Regions from separate parts of the Streptomyces sp. NPDC030820 genome, predicted to be linked through region 2. Evidence: riboswitches for the same ligand, from Rfam matches in the RefSeq annotation. Region 2 holds a riboswitch; the other holds the start of a gene.
What was found. A riboswitch is a leader RNA that binds a small molecule or an ion and turns the genes downstream of it on or off. The one in region 2 is predicted to bind FMN.
Positions count from the first base shown of each region.

Region 1 (9,557 bases), on a different contig from region 2:
CTCCCACGACAACCGCTGCGGTCCCCGCCTGCGGCGAGCCTCCCGCCGGCGCTCAAGGAATCGGGCCACCCAGCCCTGCCGCTGTACTGATGTTCCCCAAGGACGATCTTGGTCAAGCTGCGCTACTGCCCGCGATCGTCGTGCACGCCATACTCGTCCTGCACGACATCGAATCGAACCGCTATACCGGCTGAGAAGGCTCAATGTCAGGCGGGGTTGTCCGTCGTTTCCGTCCGGTCAGGACGGAAGATTTCCTCGATGGTCAGGCCGAAGACGTCGGCGATGGTGAACGCCAGGGGCAGGCTGGGATCGTACCGCTCGGTTTCGATGGCGTTGATGGCCTGCCGGGAGACTTGACACCGGTCGGCCAGGTCGGCCTGGCTCCACCGGCGAGCTGCACGCAGTTCGCGTAGTCGGTTCTTCACAACGCGCCGTCACCGGTTCAGGCGGGTACGCAGGTCCGCGATCGTCATCCAGATGGCCACGCCGCCGAGGAGGATCAATTGCGCGAGCTGATGGAGCTGGATGATGCCTGCGGCATCGAGCAGGGTGGCCACTTGCAGCCCCACGAGGACTGCGGCGAAGGCGATGGCCATGCTCTCCAACTGAATCCTGCGCAGGTATTCGTCCGCGCGCCGGAATGCCCGCAGCAGCACCCAGGCGATCGCGAGGGTGAAGACGGCGGTGGTCGCGATCCACCAGGCCTTCTGGGCGGTGCTCTGATGGGGGTTGCTGCCCAGCGCCAGGGCTATCACCCCCAAAGCGGACACGGGTATGCCGTCGATGAGTACAGCGCGGCGGGCCGCACGCGTCACATGGTCCTGCTGTACCTGCTTGGTCATGCGACGAATGTAAGGGGACCTTTCCATCGAGTCAAGCAACCTTGACTGGATGGAAAGGACACCTTACATTCTGGCCAGGTTGAACGAGAGACGGCTCCTGACCCGCCGAGCACTGCTCGGTACCGCCGTGGCGTCAGCCATCGCTTCCGTCCCGATAACCACCGCGGCATCCGCCCAGCCGCGACCCGTCGCGAACTCGCCGGTCGCCGCCAACCCCACGCCGACTCCGGTGCGGCTTACCCTGCCCGCACCAACCGGTCCGCACCCGCTGGGCACGATCTCGTTGCACCTGGTCGACCGGTCGCGCGTCGATCCCTGGCAGGATTCCCGCCCGGCAGGGAACTCATGATCCAGCTCTGGTACCCGGCACACGCCGCCCATCGCCACCCGCCCGCGCCGTGGATGTCACCCGGCGCCGTCCCCTTCTTCGAGCAGGAACAGGCCATCCCGCCCGGCACGCTGCTGCTGCCGACCACGCACGCCCACCTGGCCGCACCGGTGGACCACGTCCGGTGCGGGAGGCAGGTCGCCCTATACTCACCGGGCCTGCGCAGCGACCGCAGCCTCGGCACTGTTCTGATTGAGGAACTAGCCAGCCACGGCTACCTGGTCGTGGCCATCGACCACACCTACGACGCCGACCAAGTCGAGTTTCCCGGCGGCCGGGTGGAAACCTTCGCCATTACCGGCGACATCGACGATGCCCTGATCGCCAAGGCCCTCGCTGTCCGCACCGCGGACACCCGGTTCGTGCTGGACCAGCTCACCGCGCTCAACGCCGGACACAACACCGACGCCGGACGGCGAGCCCTGCCACCCACCCTCGCCGGCGCGTTCGACCTGTCCCGCGTCGGCATGCTCGGCCACTCCCTCGGCGGCGCCACAGCCGCCACAGCCATCCGCGCCGACCGGCGCCTGCGCGCCGGCGTCAACCTGGACGGCAGCCTCCTGCCACCCGTCACCGACGGCACCGACCGGCCATTCCTTCTCTTCGGCAGCGACCCCGGCCCAGGCCCGGAAGATCCCAGCCGGGATCAGTTCTGGACCAGCCAGCACGGCTGGAAACGCGCGACAGCCACTGCTGTCGGCGGTCACGTAATTGCCCACCTGCTCAGTCGGTAAGGGGCGTCAGGAAGATCCAGATGTGGCCGAACGGATCGCGGAGCATTGACTGGCGGGCGCCATAGGACATGTCGGCCGGTGGTGAGAGAAGCTCGGCGCCGGCTCTCACGGCCTGGGCGCTGAGGCCGTCGACGTCTGGCACGTAGACGTGCAGGGCAACGGACACTCCGACCGCTTCCGGGGGCGAGAACGGGGACACGGCGTCGCCGAGCATGAGCGTGGAACCATGGACGCCGATCTAGGCATGCACGATTCGCCCGTCATCTCCTTCGAGCCGGAAGTGCTCGGACGCTCCGAACGCGGCCTCGTAGAACTTGATCGCCTCGGCGGTCCCGTCGACCATGACGTGCGGGATGACGGCGTACTTGTACTGCGCGGGGATCTTCATGCACATCAACGTAGGTGTGCGTCGGCCATCAGGGCATCGGGCGAAGGTCTGGTCCTGCCTCTGACGAAAGATGCAGGACCAGACCGACGGGATGTCAGGACGGCTGTCCTGTGGAGGCCCGCGTCTGACGGTAGGCGGCCACGTCGCCTACCGAGATCAGAGTCAGCCCATCGCGCTCTGCCAACTGCTCCAGGTCGATGTGGCGGGCCATGGCCCAGTCGCGCCGGACGACCTCGCACATGGTGGTCACTCCGGACAGTCCCGCGAGCAGCGAGAGGTCCACGGCGGCCTCGGTGTGGCCGTCGCGCTCCAGCACTCCGCCGCGCGCCGCTCGCACCGGGAAGATGTGGCCGGGGCGCGCGAAGTCTCCTGGCCCTGCTGCCGGATCGGCGAGCGCCCGCAGAGTACGGGCGCGCTCTTCGGCGGGGATACCGGTGGTGCCTCCGGCGATCAGGTCCACGGACACGGTGAAGGCCGTGCCGTGCAGTCCGGAGTTGTCGTCCGCCATCTGCGGCAGGTCGAGGTCCGTGCACCGCTGATGGGGCAGTGCCGCGCACACCACCCCCGAGGTGTGGTCCAACAGATATGTCATCGCGGCCTTGTCCGTGTACTCGGCGGCCACCATCAGGTCGCCCTCGTTCTCGCGGGACTCGTCGTCGAAGACGATGACGAAGCCCCCGCGGCGAAAGGCATCGATTGCCTGCTCAACGCGGTGTAGCCGGTCTGTCGTGGTGTGAACTGCGATCGCCATGTGCTCTCCTGCGGTCGGGACCGCCCGGACCGGTGTGCATCCGGGCGATGCACTGATCTGCGAGAGAACGCGGCCATCCGGCAGGGCGCGTGCCTCAGCACGCGACGGCCTGCCGCAATGGACGGCGCACCATGCCGGTGGGAGTCGGCGGATGACGGCTCGCCCCCGTGCACGGACGCCGTTCCGGGGAAAGCGAGCACCAAGTCCCTCGGCAGGCACTCGATGCCGGTGCCGGGGGACAACGTGTCGCCGCGCACTGCCTTCCATCCGGACTTTCACCGTCGGTCCCGGAGTTCCACCAGGTCAACCAGCCGATGGCTTCGGCTGGGTCGCGGACTTTCACCGCCGGCTCGGAATTGCACCGACCCCGGAGCGCGCGAACACTCAGTGACGATCATTGCACAAACGGCTCGTGGTGCGGGCGTGTTCCGCGGCACAGCCATTTCGGTGCCGGTGCCCCGTCGCCTACCGGGACGAGGCTGGTGTGCTGCGCCGCCCAGGCAACCGGCACTCCGCGGAGCCGCACGAACGCTCTGGGATCCGCGCAGGGGATTGTGTCAGGCCCCTGGAGGGGCGTCAGAAGAGGTCGCGGTACTGGTTGAAACCCGTGCCCACCTTGACCCGGGACGTGAACGGCGCGGCCGCCTTGCCCGTCCCCTTGTACAGCCACAGGTTGCCCTTGGGGTCGCGGGCGAGCAGGTCGCTGTGGCCGTCGCCGTCGACGTCCCCCGTGGCCACCAGCTTGTTGAACTGGTTCCAGCCGGGACCCACCTTCAGACGGGACGCGAACGGCTTCCGCGGATCGCCGGTGCCCCTGTACAGCCAGAGGACGCCCTGCCTGTCACGGGCGACGATGTCCGGCTTGCTGTCACCGCTCAGGTCGCCCTGCCCGGTGATCTGAGTGAACTGATCGAAGCCGGACCCGACCTTGACGCGCGGTGCCAGGGAGCCGTCCGCCTTGGTCTGCAAGCGCCACAGGACGCCCTGCCTGTTGCGGGCGAGCAGGTCGGGGTGCTTGGCGCCGCCCAGAGTGCCGGGGGAGAGGACGACGTCGTACCGGCCCCAGCCGGTGGCCACCTTCTTGAGTCGCCCGTTGCGCCAGAGATTCAGCGTGCCGTCGTCCATGACGTGGTACGCGCCGTCCTGGTAGCCGGTCAGATCGGGGTCGATCGACACACCGAACCTGAAGTGCGGCCAGACGTACGCGCCCGACCGGTCGTCGAAGCCGCCCTTCCCGTCGGGCATGTAGACGTACATCTGGCCCGACGGCAGGATCCCGGAAAGGAAGAAGGACGGGGCGGCGGGGGTGGGCTTGTGCTGCCCGGCCGCGGCGGCGCTCCGGGCGACGTTCTTCGCCGGACCGGTCGTCGCAGGGGCATCGGCCAGGGCGGTGCCGGCGGTGGCGCCGACCAGGGCGACGGCGATCGCCGAGGTGACGAGACGCGACAGTGCGCGAACACGCCGGGAATACTGGGTCACGTATGACTCCATGAGGTATGCGGAATCAGGCGGTGCGCTCTGTTCAGGCGTGGGCAGCGCTCGCATCATTGTCCGGATCTTCGCACGTCTGTCCCAGTGGTTTTGTAGTGGGGTTCGGAATACGAAATTCCGCCCGGACGGCACCGTGGAAGTGCCCCCACCGCCTATGCGTTGCGGCCCTTTTCCGCGCTCTCGGAAATCAACCCGAGTGGGTCTCCGGGATTTCCTGGTGCCGTCTTGGTGAGGCTGATCAGGCCGGCCCCACGCCGCCCGAGGTCACCCCGGGCACGAGGGGGGACTCACGTACCCCTTCTACCTCGTCCACCAGAGCATCGGAATTCCCGTCGCCAAAGGCTTGATCCGGGCCTTTCCGAGGCTGGGGCTGCTGCCTTCCATGGCGGTGTCCGTCGGCTGCGTGCTGGGGCTGTCCCTGCTCATCCACACAACGGTGGAGCGTCGGCTCGGACGCCTGCTGAGGCATCGCCTGACGCTCGACCTGCAGTTTCAGGAACCCGCGGCGAGGCCGACTCCCGCCCGCACGCGGTAACTCCGGAACTCCCTCGATAAACGACCGCTACGTCTACCTCGGCACCGCCATCGTCGCGGCCCTCATCATCTGGCTCCGCACCTGATAGCTCCGGGAAAGTTCTAGGCGACCCCCTTCGGCAGCCAGGACCACACCCCCGTCGGTGACCTGCTGGTCATGGACCGGGTCGTCCTCGAGCCCGCATGGCGTGGGGCAGGCCCGGGTCCGGTGCTGGCACGCGCGGCCATCCGCCGCCTGTCGCAGGGCTGCACCGCGGTGGCGTGCGAGCCCGGATCCGCCGACGGCCTGGAGGAGAAGGTGCGCACCGCGCGCCGGCTCGGCAACCTGTGGGTGCTGTACCTGAACGAGAAGCAGGTCGCGTCGGTGGCCTACGCCTTCTACCTGCGCTCGGTGGGGGCTCCAGTGCTGAGGCCAACCGGTCCGCCAGGGAGTACGGCGCCGCCTTCCGCCCGGTCCGGTCCACAGCAGGCCTGCGGCTGACCCGACTGCGTTGAGCCGGGGCTTTGCCGGATTCGTTCCCCCCGTTCGAGCCTGGTCACGCGTACAGGCGTAGGACGTGCCGGGTGGCGTCACGGACTCATCGGGGTGGCACTCGTCTGGCGGCGTTGCGGTGCGGCGATTCGGTGAGGCGCAGCCGCTTGCCCGGGCGTGGGGTTCCTCTTGGTGGTGGTCTGGTCATGGCGGTGCTGTGGCTGGTCCCCGAGCCGGCTGTGGCACCGCCATCCGCGGGGGAGTGCTTGTCGACAGGCCTTGCCCTGCCATTCTCCCGTGTCGTGCCGCGGGCCGGAGGGCTGAGAACCCCCTTCGCGCCCGGTGTACCGGCGAGCGAGGCAGGCCCGGGTAGGGTCGCATCTGCTCGTCACTGGTTCCGGCCGGAGTGTGCTGCAGGCGATCAGGTCCTCGGTTCGGCTGGTGCCGTGAAATAGCCGCTGGCCGGCCATGGTTGCTCCAAGCATGACGACGAATGCGCCGCGGCCCGAGGTACTGCGATACACCGCCTTCTCCAGCGCCCCCGATGGCGGAAACCCGGCCGGCGTGGTCCTGGACGCCACCGGCCTGGACGACAGCGACATGCTCGCGATCGCCGCGGACCTTGGATACTCGGAATCCGCGTTCCTGACAGCGCCTCCAAAGGGCCTCGGCAGCCGGCAGGGGCGGGCGTACAGCATCCGCTACTTCAGCCCCAAGGCCGAGGTGCCGTTCTGCGGACACGCCACCGTTGCGACCGCCGTCGCACTCGCCGAGCGGATAGGCCCCGGGGAACTGGTATTCGCCACGCGCGCAGGCATCGTGCCGGTGGAGGTGGCAGAGGAGGGCGGCACGGTCAGGGCCACCCTCACCAGTGTCGAGCCGCACATAGAGGAGATCGCCGACGCCGACCTCACGGAGGCACTGGCCGCGCTCGGCTGGCCGGCCGCCGATCTCGACCCGGCATTCCCGCCCCGTGTGGCGTTCGCCGGTGCCCGCCATCTCGTTCTCGCGGCGGCGACGCGCGAGCGCCTGGCAGATCTCGCGTACGACTTCGCGCACCTGGAAGCCCTCATGCACCGCTTGGACCTGACCACGCTGCAGCTGGTGTGGCGGGAGTCGGCCACCGTCTTCCATGTCCGTGACCCGTTCCCCGTCGGCGGCGTCGTCGAGGACCCGGCAACCGGCGCTGCGGCCGCAGCTTTCGGTGCCTATGCCCGTGACCTCGGCCTGGTTCCCCAGGACGCCGTCCTCACCCTGCACCAGGGCGAAGACCTGGGCCGCCCTGGCGAACTCACGGTGACGCTGCGCGCGGGTGACCAGCGCGTCCGCGTCAGCGGCACAGGAACGCGCATCAGCTGACAAGCCCGCCGAAGATGGTGGTCGACCGGCATGGCGGAGCGGAAGGTGGACCAGGAGTTCACCAAGGAGTTGAGGCCCTGATCACCGCGGCGCACAGCCAGCTGGGAGGACCGATCGTCCTGATCTGGGACAACCTGAACACCCACCTGGCTGCTGGCATGAAAGAGTTCATCGCCGCTGAGGAGTGGCTCACCGTCTACCAGTTGCCCCCGTACGCGCCCGACCTCAACCCAGTCGAGGGCATCTGGTCGCTGTTGCGACGCGGCTTCCTGGCCAACGTCGCCTTCGCCGACCCGGACCACCTCGTGCGGACGGTCAGACGCGGCTTACGGAGATCCAGTACCGGCCGCAGCTCATCGACGGCTGTCTGGCCGCGACCGGGCTGGCCAGTTTGCCGTGATCTCGTCCGACCTTGGCCGGTGCTGGTCCCATCAGTGAAGGCCGCGTGGTCCGCGGGCGATGATCGGTGGGCCGCCGTCCTCTGGCAGGACAACTAGGAACCGCCAGACGTCGTGCTCAACGTTCGCCAATCCGATTGTCGCCGCGGATGCGAAAGCCTCGGCAGCGGGCCCGGCGCCGTCGGTCAGTTCATCGAGCCTTGCGTAGAACTTCGCCAGATCTGTGGAGCGGCCGTTGATCCACAAGCGGACATTCGCCCCAATACGAAGGGCGGCGAGCAACTCGTCACGCGTCGCGCCCTGAGCCGAGTCCAGGACTCGGCCGTGAAGGCGCTCCTGGACGCATGGCTGCGTCGGGGCGGTCTCAGCCTCCTGGCGGCACCGTCGGCACGACTGCAGGGCGTCGGGAACGAACAGATGCAAGTAGCGGGTGGTATACCGGGCCGAGATGCCGCATAGCGTCCCGCGCACGCCCACCGCGTGCTCGACACCGGGAACGTCGTTCACCTCGCAGGCGCCGAATCGGGCCGGCTCCCGCGCTGTTGCAAACGACCAGTCATCATTCGGGGCATCGATCACGCGGACGAGCATGCCACAGCCTTGGTCACCGACATCGCGAGTCCAACCTGAGTAGCCCAGCGGCGGCCGGTATCCGCTCCGGCTTGTCGGCGGCTACGTACGAGCGACGGCGTGGCCCCCTACACCGAACGCCAGGGGCCACGTCAAGGTGCCTGGGGGGGCGGTCCGCGCCGTGTCTCAGGCGCAGTACGTCATGTTGTTCAGAGGGCGTTGAGGGCGCCGTTCAGGAGGTTGGGGACGGCCTCCGGGGGTACGACGTGGAGAGCCACGTAGGTGAGGACCAGGGTCACGATCGCTGCGAGGGCCATCCGCACGATGCCGGTGACGTCGGCTTCCCGGGCCTTGTCCATACCCGCCACACGACGAGGGCGAGGACCAGCAGGGCCAGGAAGAGGATCAGGATCATGGTGGCTGTGTTCCTTCGACGAGAGGGTGTTCACCTCTCGGTCCCAGGCTCCGGCCCTACCGGCAAAGAAACTTGGGGAGTTTCTGTGATGCAGGTTGCCAGGGGAGCGGGGCGGCGCTGTGCAGCGCGGCGATGCTGCTCGGCGGCGAGCCGTTTGACCTTGCGCCGCACCCGCTCGCCAAAGGCTCCCGGGTCACAGACGCCGGCGACGGCCGCCGCCTCGGCCCAGGTGGTGCCCTCGCCCTCGGCGTACGCGAAGACGACCGCGAGTTCGGCCGGGGCGAGCCCGCGCAGCACGGCGCCGAGCCGCTCGTCCTCGAACACTCCGCCCGCGGTGTGGGTGAGCAGGTCGACGTCGGCGGCGACGAGGTCATACAGCGACAGCTCGCCAAGATCAGCGTCCAGGGAAAGCACCCGTCCGTGCCGGGTCCGGCGTCGCCACAATGGCACCAGCTGCCGGTGCACCGCGCGTGCTTCCGCCTTCAGAGCGCCGAGTGCGGTGGTCGGCAGGTAGCCGGTGCGCAGTAGAGGATCGCACCAGCCGCCGAGGATCGCGGTGGTCACGGCCTCCCGCCATCGCTCGCTGCGTGGTAGTACCCAGGACCCTGGCGCTGAGGGAGCCCACCTCCACCGGGGACTGCTCCAGGGTGAGCGCAGTTGGGCCGCAGAACCACTCGACCAGCCCGAGGGCCCGGCCGCGGAGCTTCAGTGACTGCATCAACTCGGGCTCGGGACAGCCGACGACACGGGTATGGGCGTGCCCCGGATCGAGCAAGCGGACGCCGGCTGTGACGGTGTGGATGAAACGGCGGTCATGGCGAGGAGGCTGTGGGCCCCGGTCCCATGCCATGGGACCGAAGAAGCTGTACCCCTGCGTCGGGTCGGCTGCGGATTGCACAGTGCTGTACTCCAGGAGGAAATGAGGAAAACCAGCCTGGCAGGAGGTTGAGTTAGGTCAGGTCGCCGGGGGAGCGAAGCGCCGCTGTTCGGTGCGGCGGCGCTGTTCGGCGGCGAGCCGTTTGGCCTTGCGGCGAACCCGTTCCCCGAAAGCCTCCGGGTCACGGGCGTTGGCATGCCTGGCTGCCTCGGTCCAGGTGGTGCCCTCGCCCTCGGCGTACGGAACACCACCCGCCTCTCGGCCTCCGTCAGGCCGCGCAGCACGTGGTTGAGGCGCTCGTCCTCGAATACCCCGCCCGCTGTCCGGGCAAGCAGATC
Region 1 is NZ_JBVIEB010000025.1:12,537-22,093, forward strand. It holds gene ACZ418_RS40485 (helix-turn-helix transcriptional regulator) at 207-425, opposite strand; gene ACZ418_RS40490 (hypothetical protein) at 435-842, opposite strand; gene ACZ418_RS40495 (alpha/beta hydrolase family protein) at 1,188-1,964, shown strand; gene ACZ418_RS40500 (VOC family protein) at 1,954-2,178, opposite strand; gene ACZ418_RS40505 (VOC family protein) at 2,203-2,352, opposite strand; gene ribB (3,4-dihydroxy-2-butanone-4-phosphate synthase) at 2,447-3,103, opposite strand; FMN riboswitch at 3,353-3,483, opposite strand; gene ACZ418_RS40515 (FG-GAP repeat domain-containing protein) at 3,680-4,582, opposite strand; gene ACZ418_RS40520 (hypothetical protein) at 5,286-5,609, shown strand; gene ACZ418_RS40525 (PhzF family phenazine biosynthesis protein) at 6,084-6,959, shown strand; partial or broken gene ACZ418_RS40530 (transposase) at 7,037-7,359, shown strand; gene ACZ418_RS40535 (hypothetical protein) at 7,391-7,936, opposite strand; gene ACZ418_RS40540 (hypothetical protein) at 8,137-8,286, opposite strand; gene ACZ418_RS40545 (hypothetical protein) at 8,373-8,906, opposite strand; gene ACZ418_RS40550 (hypothetical protein) at 9,060-9,557, opposite strand, start outside.
Region 1: it holds a riboswitch for FMN, as region 2 does, so the genes downstream of both, ribB (3,4-dihydroxy-2-butanone-4-phosphate synthase) here and ACZ418_RS22665 (riboflavin synthase) in region 2, are expected to answer to the same signal.

Region 2 (9,557 bases):
GTTCGGCGGGCCGCCCACCGCGGTGGACAGCATGGATCCGACGCCGTCCGCCGAGATCGCCGTACCGAGCTTGTCGTCGAGCGGGTCGCCGGTCATCTCGCCGACCGCCTTGACGTGGCCCGCGTTCTCCGCGACGAGGGCGATGACGACCGGCAGCGCGACCAGGATCGCCGACCACTGGAATGACGGTCCATGGAAGTGCGGCAGGCCGATCCAGTCGGCCTTGGAGACGCCGGAGAGGTCGAGCCGCCAGTGGTCGGTGACCTTGCCTCCGGCGCTCATGGAGTGGATCCTGCCGAAGATCCGGTCGAAGGCCCAGGAGATGCCGTAGCCGAAGACGAGACCGAGGAAGATCGCGATACGGGACCAGAAGCCCCGCAGGCAGACCACGGCCAGCCCGGTGAACAGCATGACCAGCAGGGCCGTCCACTGGTCCTGCGGCCAGTAGGTGGCGGCGGTCACCGGGGCCAGGTTGAAGCCGATCAGCATGACGACCGCGCCGGTGACGATCGGGGGCATGGCCGCGTGGATGATCCGCGCCCCGAAGCGCTGCACCGCGAGTCCCACCAGGAACAGCGCGATACCGACGACGAACACCGCGCCGGTCACCGTGGCGCTCGTGCCGCCCTGTGCGCGGATGACGGCGGCCACGCCCACGAACGACAGGGAGCAGCCCAGATAGCTCGGCACCCGGCCGCGGGTGGCGAGCAGGAAGATGGCCGTCGCCACGCCCGACATCATGATGGCCAGGTTCGGGTCGAGGCCCATCAGGACGGGCGCGACGAAGGACGCGCCGAACATCGCGACCACGTGCTGGGCGCCCAGGCCCACCGTGCGCGGCCAGGAGAGCCGTTCGTCGGGGCGTACCACCGCTCCGGGCGCGGGCGTGTGCCCGTCACCGTGCAGCTTCCAGCGCACGCCGAGGTCCATGGTGCAGTTTCGCTTTCTTACGTACGTGAAGACGGTCCGAACCATTGTCACGGGTAGCAAGCAGTTCTACGCTCGCACGGTCCTGCTCATGAACTCTGTTCATATATCTGACCGGGGCTGATCGATGACAGATCGGAGTGCTCGATGAGTGGAAGATCCCGAGCGGCGGCGCTGCTGGCCGCGGTGGTGACGTTCGGCGCCGCGCTCGTCCCGACCGCGCACGCCGCGTACGCCCCCTCCGCGCACGCCGCGCCGAAGGCCCCGAGGACCGGCGTCCTCGACGGCGGCCGGCTCCAGCGGACCCGCGCCCGCCTCGGCCACGACCCCCGACTCCGGCGTGCCCTGCGGGACTTGACCACCCGCGCCGACGCCTGGCTGGACCAGGGCCCCTGGACGGTCGTCGACAAGCCGAGGCCCGCACCCGGCGGTGACGCCCACGAGTACCTGAGCCAGGCCCCCTACTGGTGGCCCACGACCACACCTAGTGCCGACAACCCCTGGGGCTGCCCGTACGTCCAGCGCGACGGGCAGCGCAACCCCGAGGTCGACAGCGGAACGGACCGGCAGGACGCAGAGAAGGTCTTCGACTCGACGTACGACCTCGCGCTCGCCTGGTACTACACCGGCGAGCGGGCCTACGCCGAGAAGGCCGGGCAGATCCTGCGCACCTGGTTCCTGGACCCGGCCACCCGGATGAATCCGGACCTGGACCACGCCCAGTTCATCCCGTGCAAGTACGACGGCCGGGCCATCGGCATCATCGACTTCTCCCAGTCGTACACCAGCGTCCTCGACGCCCAGGCGATCCTGGCCGCCGGCGCCCCCGGCTGGAGCACCGAGGACCGCACCGCGATGGCCAGGTGGAACGCCGACTTCCTGAACTGGCTGAAGAACAGCGACTTCGGCAAGCAGGAGGGAGCGGCGGCCAACAACCACGGCACCTTCTACGACATGCAGCTCGCCGCCCTCGCCTACGCCACCGGCGACACCGCCCTGGCCCGGCGGACCGTGCTCGACGCGCGCGGCAGGCGCATCGACCCGCAGATCGCGGCCGACGGCAGCCAGCCCCAGGAGCTCGCCCGCACCCGCAGCTGGCACTACTCCACCTTCGACCTGGTCGCCCACACCCGGCTCGCGGCCATCGGCCGGCACGTGGGCGTGAACCTGTGGTCGTACCGGGGCCCGGACGGTCAGAGCCTGTTCAAGGCGGTCGACTATCTGCTGCCGGCCGCGACCGGCGCCGCCGCGTGGTCGCATCCGGAGCTGGAGTTCCACCGGTACGCGGCCACGGACGTCGTGCACGCGGCGGCCGACGCGGGCGATCCGGCGGCCGAGGCGGCCGTGGCCCAGCTGGAGGCGCCGCCCGGCGGGGACCTGTGGGCGCTGCGGCCCGCCGCCGAGCAGCTGGACTCCATCGCGGGCTGACCGGCACTCGGCCAGGGCTTCTGAGCGGTCGCTTAGTATGTGGCCGTCTCGCCAGCCAAGTTCAGGAGCCCCTCCCGTGACCGCCGAAGCCCCGATCGCACCCGTCGTCTCCTACGGCCGGCTGATCCCCGTCACCGTGCACTTCGACGACCTCGACGCGCTCGGGCTCCTGCACAACGCCCGCTATCCGTTGCTGGTCGAGCGCGCCTGGACCGAGCTGTGGAACGCGCACGGCGTCCGCTTCGACGGCGACTGGCACGCGGCCGGCGACGCCTGCAACGCGGTCCGAGAACTGCGCATCAGCTACGAGGCACCCGTGACCAGCCCCGGCACCTACGCCGTTCACCTCTGGCTGGACCGGCTCGGCACCACCGGTCTGACCTACGGCTTCCGCTTCTGCTCGGCCGACGGGGCCCGGACCTACGCCCAGGGCACCCGGGTGCTGGTCCGGCTCGACGCCACGACCCTGCGACCGGCGCCCTGGACCGACGCCTTCAGGGCCGTGGGTTGGGAACTGCTGCGGCCGGCCGGCTGACCTCGGCCCGGCCGCCGCACTCGGCGCTGCGCAGTACGCCCGCGAACACCGCGAGCCCGCACGCCAGCGCCGTCACCACGCAGAACGACACCACCAGACTGGTCGCCTGGGCCACCCCGCCGATCAGGCTCGGCGCGATCAGCCCCGAGGTGTAGGTGATCGTCGCCACGCCCGCGATGGCCTGGCTGGGATGGGGCCCGGCGTGCCCGGCCGCCGCGAAGCACAGCGGTACGACCACCGCGATACCCAGTCCCATCAGCGCGAACCCGCCCATCGCCACCGCCGGATACCCGGCGAACACGATCAGCAGTCCGCCCAGCACGGCCAGGACGCCCCCGACCCGGACGGTGCGGACCGCGCCGAACCGGTTCACCACCGCGTCCCCGGCGATCCGGGCCACCGCCATCGTCAGCATGAAGCCGGTCGTACAGGCCGCCGCCACACCGGCCGAGCTGTCCAGCCGGTCCCGCAGGAACACCGCCGACCAGTCCAGGCTCGCGCCCTCCGCGAACACCGCGCAGAAGCCGACCGTGCCGATCAGCAGGGCCGAGCGCGGCGGCAGCGCGAACCGCGGCGGCGGCTCCTCGTGCTCGGCGGGCTGCAGATCCAGCACCCAGGTGCAGGCCACCAGTCCGAGCACGGTCAGCACGGCCGAGGCGAGCGAGAAGTGCAGCCGGGCGTCCGCGCCGAGGTGCGCCGCGAGCGCGCCGGCCGCCGAGCCGATCAGGGCGCCCGCACTCCACATGCCGTGCAGCCCGGACATGACCGACTTGCTCAGCAGCCGCTCGATCTCGACGCCGAGCGCGTTCATCGCCACGTCGGCCATGCCCGCGCTCGCGCCGTAGGTGAACATCGCCAGGCACAGGGTGTACAGGTTCGGCGCGAGGGACGGCAGGACCAGGGAGAGCGTCCACAGCGCGAGCAGCCCGCGCAAGGCCGTACGACTGCCGAAGCGGTGGCTGATCCGGCCCGCCAGCGGCATCGCACAGGAGGCGCCGAACGCCGTGAAGGCCAGCGCGAACCCCAACTGACCCGCGCCGAGCGAGGCATGGTCCTGGATCCACGGCACCCGGGTGGCGAACGTGCCGGTCACGGCGCCGTGCACGGCGAACACGGCCGCCACGGCGTACCGGGCGCGCCTCACTTCGTCGCGCGTGAAGCCCATGTCACTCATGTTCCGATCCCTCCCCATAGGTCGGTCTCGCGGCACCCGCCGTAAACTATCAGGGACCCTGCCTGATAGATAGACGAGGGGCGCCCATCGCCCCGGCCTCATCACGGCCGCCGTCGGCGTCCCCAGGTGCGTGGATCTGGAAGGATTCCCGTCATGCCCGCATCACCCGTCATGCCCGCATCACCCAGCACCGCCCGGGCCATCAACGACCGTCTGGCCCTGCGCCTGCTGCAGCAGGAAGGCCCACTCACGGCCGGGCAGTTGAAGCAGCTGACGGGTCTGTCCCGGCCGACGGTCGCCGACCTCGTGGAACGGCTCACCGACGCCGGGCTGATCACGGTCGTCGGCGAGTCCGGCGAGCAGCGCCGGGGTCCCAACGCCCGGCTGTACGGCATCGTCGCCGACCGGGCCCACCTGGCCGCGCTCGACGTCCGCACCGGCGGCGTCTTCGTCCTGGTCTCCGACCTGGTCGGACGGGTGCTGGCCGAGGCGTCCGTGCCGATCGGCGGCGACACCGGGACCGGTCCCGCCGTGGAGCAGGCGGTGGCCGCGGTGGAGCGGACCGCCAAGGAGGCCGGGGCGATGGGGGCGCCCCCGCGCGAGGGCGTTCGAGCGTGGGGGAAACTGCACACCGTCGGCATCGGCGCGCCCGGCCTCATCGACCCGGCCACCGGCGACCTGCGTGACTCCGGCAGGCTGCCCGCCTGGCACCGCTGCCTGGCCGCCGCCCTGCAGGAGCGGCTGCCCGGGGCCCGCGTCACCGTGGAGAACGAGACCAACCTCGCAGCCCTGGCCGAGCAGGGCGAGGGCGCCGCCCGGGACCGGGACACCTTCGTCCTGCTCTGGCTGGGCCACGGCGTCGGCGCCGCGGTCGTCCTCGACGGCACGCTGCGCCGCGGTGCCTCGGGCGGCACGGGCGAGATCGGCTTCCTGCCGGTGCCGGGCACCGACTCGCTGCCCTCGGCGCGGGACTGCGACGGAGGTTTCCACTCGCTGGCGGGCGCGGCGGCGATCGGCGCCCTGGCGGCGCAGCACGGCCTGCCCATACCGGCCACGATGGACGGACCGGGCGCGGCGGTGGTGATCCGGGAGGCCGTGGCGGAGGTGGCGGGGGAGGCGTCTCATACGGACGCCGGACGCCCTGCCGGTTCGGTCGGTTCGGACGCCGAACGCCCCGCCGGCCGGTTTCTGCACGCTCTCGCCGACCGGATCGCCATCGGCGCCGCGTCCGTGGTGGCCGTACTCGACCCCGGCTGTGTGGTGCTCGGCGGAGAGGCCGGGCAGGCCGGCGGCACGGTGCTCGCCGGGCTGGTGGAGGAGCGGCTGCGCCGTATGTCACCCTTGCTCACGGAGGTCCGGCCGAGCACCCTCGGCGGCACGGCGGTCCTGCGCGGCGCCCTGCTGACCGCCCGCGACCGCGCCCAGGACGAGCTGTTCGCACCACAGGACCGGAACTGACGGCAGGCCCGTCTCCCCCTCTCCCGCCCGGCCGCCGGGTCAGCCGCCGAAGCGGTGCCCCAGGTACTCCTCGAACGTCGTCTTCCCCACCGCCTGTTCCGGCGCCAGCAGCCCGCCCTCGCGGCAGGCGCGATACGTCCGGCCGAACAGCGGCACCTGTGCCACCGCCCGGCGCCGCCCGGTCGCACGGAGGTAGGCGCGCGCCAGCGAGTCCAGGGACCGCACTTCGGGGCCGCCCATGTCCGCCACCCGCCCGGCCGGCGCCGCCAGGGCCAACTCGACCAGGCGGTCCGCGACTTCGGTCACCTCCACCGGCTGGTCCGGGATCCCGGCCGGGACCAGCATGACGGGCAGCTTGGCCAGTCCGCCCAGGGTCGTGACGAGCAGGTCGTGGAACTGGGTCGTGCGCAGGACGGTCCAGCCGAGGCCCGACGCCTCGATCTTGCGCTCCACGGCCAGCTTGGTCTTGTAGTAGCCGAGCGGCACCTGGTCGATGCCGACGATGGAGATGTAGACCAGATGGCCCACCCCGGCCCGCCGGGCCGCCGCGATCAGATGATCGGCGGCGGTCTCGTCCCCGCCCCGCTGGGTGGTCGCGCAGTGCACCACGGTCTCCACGCCGGCGAGCGCGGCGTCGAGCCCGCTCCCGCCGACGCGCAGATCGACGGCGTACGGCGGCGTGTGCCGGCTGAGCACCCGCACCTCGTGCCCGTCCGCCCGCAGCCGCTGCGTCACCCGCGTGCCGAGCGTGCCGGTCCCGCCGGTCACCAGGATGGTGGTCATGGTGTTCCCGTCCCTCCGGACTCGGGGTCGCCCCCGGTCGGAGCACCCTCTTCCACTGAGACCACACAGCCTCCGGAAATGTGACAGGCCCCGGGGCGGCTCCGCTACGACCGCGTCAGCTGCCGTTGCATGAAGGCCAGCTTGTCGGGGTTCGTCACCGTTCGCACATGGGCGATCAGCCCGTCCCGCAGCTCGAAGGACGCCACCCCGGCGAGCACGTCGCCCGCCCACGCGACCAGCGCGCTCGCGCCGTTGACCTCCAGCACCACGATGTCCAGGCCGCCCGCGAACCGCTCGGCCCCGCCCACCAGGAAGCGCACGACCTTCTCGCGTCCCTCGACCGGCCGCCTGGCCGCGGACACCTTGCCGCCCCCGTCGCCCCAGTAGGTGACGTCCGCCGCGAGCAGCTTCTCCAGGCCGGCCAGGTCGCCCTCCCGGGCCGCCGTGAGGAAGGACACGAGCAGCTCCTCCTGCCGCTCCGGCGCCGGCTCGAAGCGGCTCTCCGGCACGGCGACCCGGGCCACCGCCCGCCGGTACAGCTGACGGCAGTTGGACTCGCTCAGGTCCAGGACGTCCGCGATCTCCCGGTGGGCGTAACCGAACGCCTCACGCAGCACGTACACGGCCCGCTCGGTCGGCGTCAGCCGCTCCAGCAGGACCAGCAGGGCCATGGAGACCTGATCGCGCCGCTCCGCCGACTCCAGCGGCCCGAGCGTGCCGTCGGAGGTGGCCACCGGCTCGGGCAGCCAGGTCCCGGGATACTCCTCGCGCCGCGCCCGGGCCGAGGTCAGCCGGGTCAGACAGAGGTTGGTGACGGCCTTGGCGAGCCATGCCCCGGGGTGCTCGATCGCCGCCCGGTCGGCGCCGCTGAACCGCAGATACGCGTCCTGCACCGCGTCCTCCGCCTCATGGGCGGAGCCCAGCAGGCGGTAGGCCAGGCCGAACAGGCGGGACCGGTGGGACTCGAACTCTTCGGAGGCCGGCGAAGGGGTCATGCGCCTCAGAGTGCCAGACGCCCATCGGCGTCCCGACGGTGGAGTCCGACGTCCCGACGGTGGAGTCCGGCGTTCTGGCGGCCCGGCGGCGGGCAAGGGCCGTCGTCACCGCCACCGGACCCGCCCGCACGATAAGAGGACTAGACCAGTAAGGTCAATAGGTCCGGACCAATGGTCAAGGTGCCCTGAGAGTACGGCAGTTGTGCCGGCCCGGCCGCATCACGCAAGGTCGGCGACACATGCTGTGAGGGAGCCCACACCCTCCGTCTGTCTGAAGCGCCGTCCGGCGTGGCACACTGGCCCTGTACCAGAAGCAGCGCACTCCGGGGTCGGTGAAAGTCCGAACCGGCGGTTACAGTCCGCGACCCGGTCGCTTCCAGCGGCCGGTTGACCAGGTGAAATTCCTGGACCGACGGTTAAAGTCCGGATGGGAGGCAGTGCGCGGCGGGCGGGCACGCGTAAGTGTGCGCGTCGCCGTATCTGGGGCTTGTCCGCATGCGGACGGGCCTCTTTCGGTGTCGCCGCAGGTGTGTTCACCCGTACATTCTGTCGTCATCGACAGGCCCCGGAGTCCGTGCCCGAAGAGGCAGGAGGACCCGGGAAGTGTTCACCGGAATCGTCGAAGAGCTGGGTGAGATCACCGCCGTCGAGAACCTCGGCGACGCCTCCCGCTTCCGGCTCCGCGGCCCCATCGTGACCGAGGGCGCGCAGCACGGCGACTCCATCGCCGTGAACGGGGTCTGTCTCACCGTCGTGGAGCACGAGGGCGACGAGTTCACCGCCGATGTGATGGCGGAGACCCTGAACCGTTCCAGCCTCGGCGCGCTCGGCGTCGGCTCCCGCGTCAACCTGGAACGCCCCATGGCGGTGGGCGCGCGTCTCGGCGGGCACATCGTGCAGGGACACGTCGACGGCACCGGCGAGGTGCTGGAGCGCAAGCCCTCCGAGAACTGGGAGATCGTGAAGATCTCCCTCCCGGCGGACCTCTCCCGCTACGTCGTCGAGAAGGGCTCCATCACCGTCGACGGCATCAGCCTCACGGTCGTGGACGCAGGCCCCGACCACTTCACCGTCAGCCTCATCCCGACCACCCTGGCCCTGACCACGCTCGGCCTGAAGCAGCCGGGTGACCCGGTCAACCTCGAGGTCGACGTCGTCGCCAAGTACGTCGAGCGGCTCCTCGGCGACCGTGCCCAGGGAGCCACCAAGTGAACTGGCTGAACTCCGAGGCCTTCACCCTCTTCGGCCAGCGCATCATCTGGTCGGACATGACCGGCAACATCCTCGGCCTGATCACCCTCGCCCTCGGCTGGCGCCGCTCCCTGTGGACCTGGCCCGTGCAGTTCCTCTCCGGTCTCGTCCTCTTCGCCGCCTTCTACGGCCATCTGACCGGCAGCGCCGGCAAGCAGGCCGTCGTCATGGCCGTCGCGCTGTACGGCTGGTGGCAGTGGCGGCGCAGCCAGGGCCGGGCCGAGGACGGCCACATCACCCCCCGGTTCGCCAGTTGGCGCGAGCGTGCGGCGATGCTCGGCGCGGCCGCCGCCGGCACGGTCGCGGTGGCCCTGCTCTTCACGGCCTACCCGTCGCTGTCCTGGGACCCCTGGCCCGACGCCTACATCTTCGTCGGCACCGTCGTCGCCATGTACGCCCAGGCCAAGGGCATGGTCGAGTTCTGGATCGCCTGGCTGCTGGTCGACCTCGTCGGCGTCCCCCTCAACTTCGCCAACGGCTACGCCTTCTCCGGTTTCGTCTACGTCATCTACGGCGCACTCGTCCTGTGGGGCATGCGCGACTGGTGGCTGCGCTCCCGCAGGAATCCGCAGCCCGTCCTGGAAGGAGCCCCGGCATGACCTCGGCACCGCCCCTGTACGACATGGACACCATCGAGAACTTCGGGCTCGACCCCGTCGAGCAGGCCATCGCCGACATAGCGGCCGGCCGCCCGGTCGTGGTCGTCGACGACGAGGACCGGGAGAACGAGGGCGACCTCGTCATCGCCGCCGAGAAGGCCACCCCCGAGATCGTCGCCTTCATGATGAGCGAGTGCCGGGGACTCATCTGCGCCCCCATGGAGGGCGAGGAACTGGACCGGCTGCGGCTGCCGCAGATGGTCGAGGACAACACCGAGTCGATGAAGACCGCGTTCACCATCTCCGTGGACGCCTCCGCCGCGCACGGTGTGAGCACCGGCATCTCGGCCTCCGACCGCGCGACGACGCTCCAGCTCCTCGCGAGCGGCACGGCGGAGCCGACCGAC
Region 2 is NZ_JBVIEB010000008.1:71,789-81,345, reverse strand. It holds gene ACZ418_RS22700 (uracil-xanthine permease family protein) at 1-930, opposite strand, end outside; gene ACZ418_RS22695 (alginate lyase family protein) at 1,075-2,355, shown strand; gene ACZ418_RS22690 (acyl-CoA thioesterase) at 2,432-2,890, shown strand; gene ACZ418_RS22685 (MFS transporter) at 2,850-4,064, opposite strand; gene ACZ418_RS22680 (ROK family transcriptional regulator) at 4,236-5,522, shown strand; gene ACZ418_RS22675 (SDR family oxidoreductase) at 5,562-6,305, opposite strand; gene ACZ418_RS22670 (RNA polymerase sigma-70 factor) at 6,410-7,300, opposite strand; FMN riboswitch at 7,615-7,745, shown strand; gene ACZ418_RS22665 (riboflavin synthase) at 7,904-8,512, shown strand; gene ACZ418_RS22660 (nicotinamide mononucleotide transporter family protein) at 8,509-9,150, shown strand; gene ACZ418_RS22655 (bifunctional 3,4-dihydroxy-2-butanone-4-phosphate synthase/GTP cyclohydrolase II) at 9,147-9,557, shown strand, end outside.